Regions from separate parts of the Effusibacillus dendaii genome, predicted to be linked through region 4. Evidence: riboswitches for the same ligand, from Rfam matches in the RefSeq annotation. Region 4 holds a riboswitch; each other region holds the start of a gene.

Region 1 (2,196 bases), 1.2 Mb from region 4:
AAAGCACTCGAACTGGCGGATTATGCCCGCCAAGAGATTAACCGAATCGACGGACTGTATTGTTTCGGCAAAGAAATTCTGCACAACTCATCCGTTTATGACCTGGACCCCCTGAAATTAACCGTTTCCGTTGTGAAATTGGGGATTACCGGGTATGATGTGGAGCGTATTTTGCGGGAAGAGTTTAATATTGAAGTGGAATTGTCGGACCTCTACAATATTCTGTGCATCGTGACAGGCGGCGATACAAGGGAAACGATCGATGCTTTGCTGAATGCCCTGCGTCGGATTGCGGAGCGTCATGTGTACCAAACCGGGAAACCGATGGTACAGGTGCGTCTGCCGGAAATTCCACGGTTGGCCATGTCGCCTCGTGAGGCGTTCTATTCAGAAACAGAGGTAGTTCCTTTTGATGAAGCGATCGGACGGACATTTGCCGAATTGGTAATGGTGTATCCGCCGGGAATTCCCATCCTGATGCCGGGAGAAATTGTCACTCGCGAGAATATTGAGTATATCCGGGAACATATGAAAGCGGGGTTGCCGGTGCAAGGACCGGATGATCCTGACATTGCACAGGTGAAAGTCGTAAAATAAGCTTTTTTCCAGCAGATTCCTAATGATTTTTTACTTTCAATTTCGTATAATTTACAGGAATTTTACAAGCCGAATCCGCGCATGCGTGACTTTGTTCGCATGCTGAAGTACGGAGGAACCGTTTTTTGGGGTGAAAGGACCGGAGAGCAACGATTTTCCGGAACAAGGGTACCTTCTACCGAACCCGTCAGCTAACTTCGGAGGCTTAGGAAGGAGACTGTATGTTACGTATTAAGGCTACATGTGCTTTGTTTGCATTCCTTTTTTTACCAGTTGAAGGGCAAGCCCATCACGTAGGGGATCTGCCTGATTTGATCAAATTGGCCGATTTGTCCAGTAAAGTGGATGATCGGCAGACAGGCCAATTTTTATCTCCGGCAATAGTCAGTGCCGGACAGCAAGCTGCCCCTCAAAATAGTGGACAAGTTTTTCCGGTAGGCGAACAAACGGTTCAACCAGTCGGAAAAGCTGTTCAACCGAACGAACAAGCTGCGCAATCGAACGGAGAAATGGCGCAGTTGGGTGGACAAACTGCTCCCCAGAGCGATCAAGCCGCCAGTCAAAACTACCGGCCGAATACGGTTGCTGTTGACAGTACGCATATAGCAGCAAGCCGCAGCGGTCTTTCCGCGTTGAGAGAAGCGACTCCAACCGTTGTAAAAGTGGCGCAGACAGTTGGAACGACCGAAGGAAAAACATTGGCGATGCGGGCCACCGCATACGGTCCATCTGATGTGAATTGGAAAAATGGCGGCAAGACCTATTCCGGAACGACTGTCCGGCAAGGTGTCATTGCTGTTGATCCAAACGTGATTCCTATCGGGACAAAAGTTTGGATTTCCGGTTACTCAAATCCGAATCTGCCGCCAGATGGCTTTCAGGCGGTAGCGGAGGACACAGGCGGGAAAATTCGCGGCAACCGGATTGACATATACATCGATACAGATGCGCAAGGTATCAGTCAATTTGGCGTACAGAATGTTCAAGTTCGTATGTTAAACTAAAAAGTTCCAATCGAGAAAGGGGCCTGTATAATCAGGTTCCTTTTTTTGCATTCTAGAAAATGGAACTGAAATCGTTAGGATAGAAAGAGGGATTGCATGAAACGCGGCAGCGGGCGGATAATCAGATTCTTTCAACTTTTTATTCTATGCCTCAGTCTCTTACAGGTTACGCCTGCGGCCGCCTGGGGGCAACAGGAGAATCAGGTGATTGTGGTGGTCATTCCCGGTTTGAAATGGGACCTGTTATCCAGCCAGGCGACACCTCATTTACTGGATATGGCGGCCGCAGGCGGCGCGGCTAATGTATCGATCCCTGTACGTAAAACGGAGGGGATTGAGGCGGCAGAATCCCTCATTCGACAAACAGGTGGAAGGGTGGAACGGATCGGACCGGAAACAGTTGGCGAAGAACAGATGTACAAGCGATATTTGGCTTTGCGCGACCACAGCAACCTGTTGACGGTTCAATTCAATCGACTGGAGCGGTTGACTGAACGACAACAGTTGAAGGCTGCCGACCGATTTGTCGGGAATTTGCTGCAGGACGTGGATTTGAAACATCTGCTGCTGGTGACGAGTGATCTGTCAACTGCCG
Region 2 (2,196 bases), 590 kb from region 4:
AGAGAAAATGGCATTTACGAAACAAACCGGCCGGATACATTGGTTCAGTACTAGTTGGGGTTAGTTTTTCCGCTGGATGGACACCTTGTATTGGACCAATTTTGGCATCTGTGTTAGCCATAGCAGCAACCGACCCGGCCAACGGAGTAGGATTGATGAGCGCTTATTCGTTAGGGTTTGCGATACCATTCCTTATTTTGGCATATAGTCTTGGCTCCGTACGTTGGCTGTTGAAGTATTCTTCCGTAATCAGCCGTATCGGAGGCATTGTGATGGTAATTATGGGCTTTTTACTTCTAACGAATGCAATGACGGTAATCACGATCTATATGATTAAACTATTTGGCGGATTCACAGGGTTTTAGGAACCTGTTTCAAATTAGTTTCATGATGCGAAATAGACTGACAATTATCAGGTCATGAAGTATAAAAAATCCTGATGCGATTCTTCCATAGGTGGTGTTTTTCGCTTTACGAGAAGACTCAGATTCACCCCGGAAAAAAGGAACTAATTCCCGAATTCATCGTCATCTCCACAAGAGAGTTGCAGGAAAAATATTCAAAAATGGCTTAAAAAAGTGAGCTTTTGAACATAGTCAAAAGCCGCCGTGAGGCGGCTTTTTTATTGGTTTTGTAGCAGTTTACCACAATTTACAGGATGAAATCGGTTGGAAACTATGTTAAGGTTGTCCTACATCAGCCGAAGCCCAAAAACTGGGCGCGGGGGAACCAGTTATCTGGGGTGAAATCAGACTGCAAGTGCTATTCACAGTTTTGTGTTTTTGAAACAACACCTTGAAGAAACACTTTGCAGTTCAGTCGGGTAATCCCTTTTATCCGAACCCGTCAGCTAACCTCGCAGGCTTTACAAGGGAGGTACTTCATGTTTAAAAAGAAAGTTGTTTCTTTGTTGACCATCGGAATGCTCAGTGCGGCATTTGTTAGCCCGTCTTTTGTGTCTGCGCAAACGACGGCCACCCAATCAGCATCATTCAATTTGCCGCCTGGTGTCACATATGACCCGTCGATTCAACCAATTGCACCGCTCGATGCAACGCGGGAGGATAAAACAAATGCGGTACTGATGGTGGCAAAAAGCCAACTGGGTACTCCTTACATTTGGGGAACCAGCAAAGACCGAGGCGGCAGCGGGTTTGACTGTTCAAACTACACTGCCTATGTGTACCGCCATGCATTGGGCTATAAAATGAGCGGGGCATCCAGAGTACAGGCATCTTCGGTCGGGAATCCTGTCCCGAAAAGTCAGATGGAAGTAGGAGACCTTGTCATCTTCGACAACGGAGCACACATCGGGATTTATGCTGGTAATGGACAAATGATCCAAGAAGGCGGCGGACTTAAGAAAGTGGGTTATTTGCCGCTGAAACCCGGTTCCTACTGGTACAACCACATTACGTCCGTAAAACGGATGTACTAAACTCGTATTTCGAGCTCTGTGTTAGCCATTGAAGCTGCGTCCCTCTTTCCGGCAAGCTGAGTCGCTGCAAATTTCCTACACCCTCTTCTCTGACCGTCGATGTGATTGTGACGCTATGTATCACAAACGTCTAACAACTGAACAGTCCCCTTGAGTTTTGGGGCAATGGGGATTAAAAAGGGGATACATTTGATATGTATGCCCCTTTTTCCATCTCGTGTGTTACACTACATCGTATCCTTGATCCTCAATTGTTTCTTTTAATTGATCTACACTCACGACCGTGTCATCAAATGAAACAGTCACTTGGTTAGCTGAGAGATCCACTTTTGCGGAGCTAACGCCTACCAATTTTCCCAGCGCACCCTCCACTGAATTGACACAATGATTACAAGACATACCTTGAACGTTTAGAGTGATAGTACTCATATATTCTCCTCCGCTGTTTTATATTTTTACCCGTTTTAATCGCAATGCATTCAATACAACCGACACGGAGCTGAACGCCATCGCCGCTCCCGCCACCCAGGGTGCCAACAACCCGGCAGCCGCTACCGGAATGCCGATCGAATTGTAGAACAGTGCCCAGAACAGATTTTGCTTGATATTGTTCATTGTCTTATGGCTGAGTGAAATCGCGTCTGCAATGCTGGTCAGTTCTCCCCGCATCAGTGTGACATCGGCCGCTTCCATCGCGACGTCGGTACCGGTGCCGATCGCCATACCCACATCGGCTGTTGCCAAAGCGGGCGCATCGT
Region 3 (2,196 bases), 620 kb from region 4:
ATATATAACATGTAATTTAAAAATCAAATAAAATAATTGTGCATCGAGATATTTGTGTAATGTAAACTTACATAAACATAACACTAAGTAGTTCTGTTGTTTTGTTGCAACTACTATTTTTACAATTCTTTCCCGATGCGTTATTCTATGTGTAAAGTATTGAGAACCTAAAATATCATGCAAAAGCAAGGAGGGACGGTATTCCTCTTACAGCTGTATCCGTTAGGATCCAACCATACGAATGAAAATCATGAAAATCATTGCACAAATTGCGTTTTTATACGCTGTTTCATTTGTTGGAGATTGGCTGCACAACTTGCTGCACTTGCCGATTCCGGGCAGTATTATTGGTTTTTTTCTATTATTGGTCGCGCTTGTTGTCATTCTTGTCTGTTTTCAAATCCCGTATAGTACCTATATGATTGGAGGGCAATGGAGTAACCTCCTGTTAGGACCATCCGTTGTTTCTCTTGCCTACCCGTTATATAAGCAAAGGAACATCTTAATCAAAAATTTGCTCCCGGTTTTAGGCGGATTCCTCCACTGGCCGCTGTATTTGTCATGATCGCAGGATTGACTGGTCCCGTCTTTGGCCCCTATATCTTCAACTGGTTCAGAATCAACAATTTTTTGGGTCGGGGAATCGCACTGGGCAGCGCGTCGCATGCGATCGGAATCGCGAAGGCTTTTGAATATGGAGAACAAACGGTATCGATCAGTTCCGTTGCGATGACGTTGAGCGCGCTCTCTGGCTCTGTTTTTGCACCTTTGATTGTTTGGCTGTTTTATTTGTGAGAACTTCCAGAATCAGAGCACATCAAACATGAATTTCGGATCGATTTTTGGATAAATTGAAAACGACCTTCTCGAAAGAAGGTCGGATTTTCCACAGACGTGTGTCTATAGCAGCAAGGTTTCCGATGCTTAATACTCCGAGTGAAGCAATCGATCAGCAAGCGGTTCCTTTAAGAAATTTGATAAGCGAACGGCATCTGCCTTACTCAAGCCAAACGTCGCAACAAGGTGGTCGAGGTTGTCCATGTCGTCAATAGCCAAAATCGCGCTTCGATTCGATTGAAGACAAGTCACCAACGTTTTTCCGAAAAAGTGTCCGGTGTATGTCAACGTAAAATCGAATCGGGTTCCGCCAGATACGAATCCGACATGACGCGTGCGGGTCGTTTCCTCGTGATCTAAAAAAGGCTTCTACCGAAGCATATTCGCGGTCAAGCGGCGTCTATTAGAGGAAACCTTTTTCGACAGCCGAAAGTATAAAAATGGTGATGGAATATCACATTTTTATATTTTCTAAGCTGTTAAAAAACCCCCATAGGAAAAATCCCTACGGGGCGTAAAATTAAGAAATTGGAACAATGTCCTCACTCCTCTCTTAAACACTTACGAGGTTAGCTGTCGGATTCGGGCTTAAGAGATTGCCCTACCGATCGATCGACCGGATTCACCCCAAAATTGTTTCCCCCGCTTCCTTTCGGAATTCAGCGGCCTAGTTAAGCCTCCACTAATATTTACAAGTGAACTCATCGCTTGATCCGATGGTACCGTTACGGTTGCTCCATCGTCCTGCAGTCTTACAAATCCCTGATAGGCCGTAATCCCCAATATTCCTTTATGAGAAAGCATGTTATCCGCTACTATCAGTCCTCCTGACCGGAGTTTCGGCCATACCATCGCGAGGTAAAAAATGTATTCTTCCTTCACTGCATCGATAAACACAAAATCCCACGGGCCCTCGAGTGATGCCACCGTCTGTAAAGATCTCCCTCAATCAACTCAATGTATTTGTCGAGTCCCGCCTTTTCAAAAGTCTGTTTGGCCAATTCAATCTTAAAAGAATCGTTTTCGCAAGTGTACACCTTACCCCCGTTGGCTCTTGCGGCATCAGCCAGAAACAATGTCGGATAACCGCCTGATGAGCCAATCGGCAGATAAAAACCGTCCAATCAAAACAGATCAGACGGTCTTTAAGTCGGATAGGGAACTATCGTCCGGGAGGTACGGAACTATCGTCCAGGAATGTCAGAAACAGGCGTACCCGCGATTCCCCAGTGCGTTTTGGGAACTTCCGAAACCACAACGCGAACGTTTTCTTTCGGTACGTCTAACGTGTTTACGATCGTATCCGTTACGTCACGAATCATCTGCTTGATTTTTTCCTCCGGTCTGCCCTCAAGCATC
Region 4 (2,196 bases):
CTGTTTACTATCGGCCGCCCTGGGGCATGTTGAACCTGTTCGATTTCACTTTGCGACAACACTGCCGGATTGTGTTATGGTCGCTTCTGACTTATGACTGGAGCCGAAAAACAGGTTCTGAATCGATCAAAAACAAATTGCTGACTGGAATCACGGACGGCTCCGTGATCCTTTTGCATGATTGCGGAAGTACACCTGGAGCCGACCATGACGCACCGGAACAGATGCTGTCGGCCCTCCAACAGGTGTTGCCGCAAATCCTCTCAAAAGGGTTTGTCCCGGTTCGCATTGACGAAATGATAAAAGCGCCTGGCCGCCTGTCACCCGGCCGACTGGCGCTCAGTTACCCAAAACGGCTCCTTGTCTCCGTCTGGATGAAGTGGGAAAGGCTTTTTGATAAATGCTTTCATCTGCAGCCGATTGATCCGTCCAATCCACTGTTGAAGGTACGGGTTCGCACGTATCGCGGACAGACCATCCGCTTTGAAAACGGGGAAGAAATTCATACGGGGGACCGTGTGGCGGAGCTTCATTTAAACAACGAGATTCTCTTTAAATATGGGGCGCATGCCCGTTCCCCGTTGCAGTTGGCGATTCGCTTGGTGCGCCTGACGGAACAGGTGATGCCGAAAGCAGCTCAATTGTTAAAACACCCGCGCTTTCAAGATGTAAAGGGATTTTACGGCATTTCTTTGATCAACCGGGGACCCGATCAGTTTGGCTTCCGGATTCTTGATCTGCCAAAAGGGGTGTTTACGTTCGCCACCCGCATCTATTTAAAGATCTTGCTGTATGTGATGCACCCGCAAGGAAAGCAACGGATTCAAACGAAAAAAGAGTTATTAATTCCCAAATTGATCGTCATCTCCACTAAAGAGTTGCGGGAAAAATATTCAAAAATGGGTTAGATATTCTCTTGGGTGGACAGTTTACATTAATTTGGAGAAAATAGAAATCTACCAAAATTGTTTGTAAGTTACGTGCCCGCCGTGAGGCGGCTTTTTTACTGGCTTTGCAGCAGTTTACCAGAATTTACAGGCTGAAATCCGGTTGGAAACTATGGTAAGGTTGTCACAACAGCCGAAGCCCAGAAATCGGGCGCGGGGGAACCAGTTATCCGGGGTGAAACCAATTTTGGTCGGGTAAATCCCTTCTATCCGAACCCGTCAGCTAACCTCGCAGGCTTCACAAGGGAGGTATTTCATGTTTAAAAAGAAAGTTGTTTCTTTGTTGGCCATCGGAATGCTTAGCGCAGCGTTTGTCAGTCCGTCTTTTGCGGCTACGCGCCATATGGCGACGCACCAGGGAGCAGTGACTAGCCATACGGCGGCAACCCGGTCGGCATCATTCAATCTGCCGCCGGGTGTCACATATGACCAGTCGGTTCAACCACAAGCGCCGCTCGACGCAACGCGGCAGGACAAAACAAATGCGGTACTGATGGTAGCAAGAAGCCAGCTGGGTACTCCTTATATCTGGGGAGCCAGCAAAGACCGGGGGGGAAGTGGATTTGACTGCTCAAACTTTACCGCCTATGTATATCACCATGCACTGGGCTACAAAATGAGCGGAGCATCCAGAGTACAGGCATCTTCGGTCGGGAACCCTGTCCCGAAAAGCCAGATGCAGGTCGGCGACCTTGTCATTTTTAACAACGGAAGCCATGTCGGGATTTACGCGGGCAACGGACAGATGATACAGGAAGGCGGCGGACTTGGGAAAGTCGGCTACCTGCCGCTGAAACCAGGTTCTTACTGGTACAACCATATCACTTCGGTCAAACGAATGTATTAATCTGCAAACGGGTTTTTTAGAATCGTGAAATCCCTCAGGATGGGCTTATCAGCCCCTGGGGGATTTTGCTTATCCCTTAGTCGAAAAATGAGAGAATTTTCATCTGGCTCTCAGAGATTTTCTCACTCCCGGTGATACAATATAAAGAAAACTTGGCTTTCGCCAAGCCTCTGGCGGAGGAACCGATGAAAAACATTTTGGTCATTGAAGATGAAAAAAATCTGGCCCGGTTTATCGAGCTGGAACTTCAGCATGAAGGATTTGTGGTGACATTGTCCTATGAAGGTCGGGATGGTTTGCAGAAAGCGCTGAACGGCCAATGGGACCTCATATTGCTTGACCTGATGCTTCCCGGCTTAAACGGTCTGGAAATCTGCCGGCGAGTCCGCAGTGTCAAGGATA

The links. Region 4 has a riboswitch for cyclic di-AMP ahead of skT53_RS14165 (C40 family peptidase). Riboswitches for the same ligand answer to the same signal wherever they lie in the genome.
Region 1: linked by a shared signal. The riboswitch ahead of skT53_RS07765 (3D domain-containing protein) and the one ahead of skT53_RS14165 (C40 family peptidase) in region 4 are both predicted to bind cyclic di-AMP.
Region 2: linked by a shared signal. The riboswitch ahead of skT53_RS17100 (C40 family peptidase) and the one ahead of skT53_RS14165 (C40 family peptidase) in region 4 are both predicted to bind cyclic di-AMP.
Region 3: linked by a shared signal. The riboswitch ahead of skT53_RS17265 (DUF3055 domain-containing protein) and the one ahead of skT53_RS14165 (C40 family peptidase) in region 4 are both predicted to bind cyclic di-AMP.

Annotation. Positions count from the first base shown of each region.
Region 1 covers NZ_AP023366.1:1,432,014-1,434,209, reverse strand. The annotation lists gene skT53_RS07770 (aminotransferase class I/II-fold pyridoxal phosphate-dependent enzyme) at 1-597, shown strand, start outside; cyclic di-AMP (ydaO/yuaA leader) riboswitch at 655-818, shown strand; gene skT53_RS07765 (3D domain-containing protein) at 819-1,601, shown strand; gene skT53_RS07760 (hypothetical protein) at 1,698-2,196, shown strand, end outside.
Region 2 covers NZ_AP023366.1:3,219,198-3,221,393, reverse strand. The annotation lists gene skT53_RS17105 (cytochrome c biogenesis CcdA family protein) at 1-365, shown strand, start outside; cyclic di-AMP (ydaO/yuaA leader) riboswitch at 689-881, shown strand; gene skT53_RS17100 (C40 family peptidase) at 884-1,438, shown strand; gene copZ (copper chaperone CopZ) at 1,661-1,867, opposite strand; gene skT53_RS17090 (heavy metal translocating P-type ATPase) at 1,886-2,196, opposite strand, start outside.
Region 3 covers NZ_AP023366.1:3,252,111-3,254,306, reverse strand. The annotation lists partial or broken gene skT53_RS17270 (LrgB family protein) at 242-795, shown strand; partial or broken gene skT53_RS17265 (DUF3055 domain-containing protein) at 925-1,182, opposite strand; cyclic di-AMP (ydaO/yuaA leader) riboswitch at 1,381-1,512, opposite strand; partial or broken gene skT53_RS19285 (SAM-dependent methyltransferase) at 1,642-1,764, opposite strand; gene skT53_RS19280 (O-methyltransferase) at 1,716-1,961, opposite strand; gene skT53_RS17250 (4-oxalocrotonate tautomerase) at 2,022-2,196, opposite strand, start outside.
Region 4 covers NZ_AP023366.1:2,630,897-2,633,092, reverse strand. The annotation lists gene skT53_RS14170 (polysaccharide deacetylase family protein) at 1-908, shown strand, start outside; cyclic di-AMP (ydaO/yuaA leader) riboswitch at 1,069-1,201, shown strand; gene skT53_RS14165 (C40 family peptidase) at 1,204-1,794, shown strand; gene skT53_RS14160 (response regulator transcription factor) at 1,980-2,196, shown strand, end outside.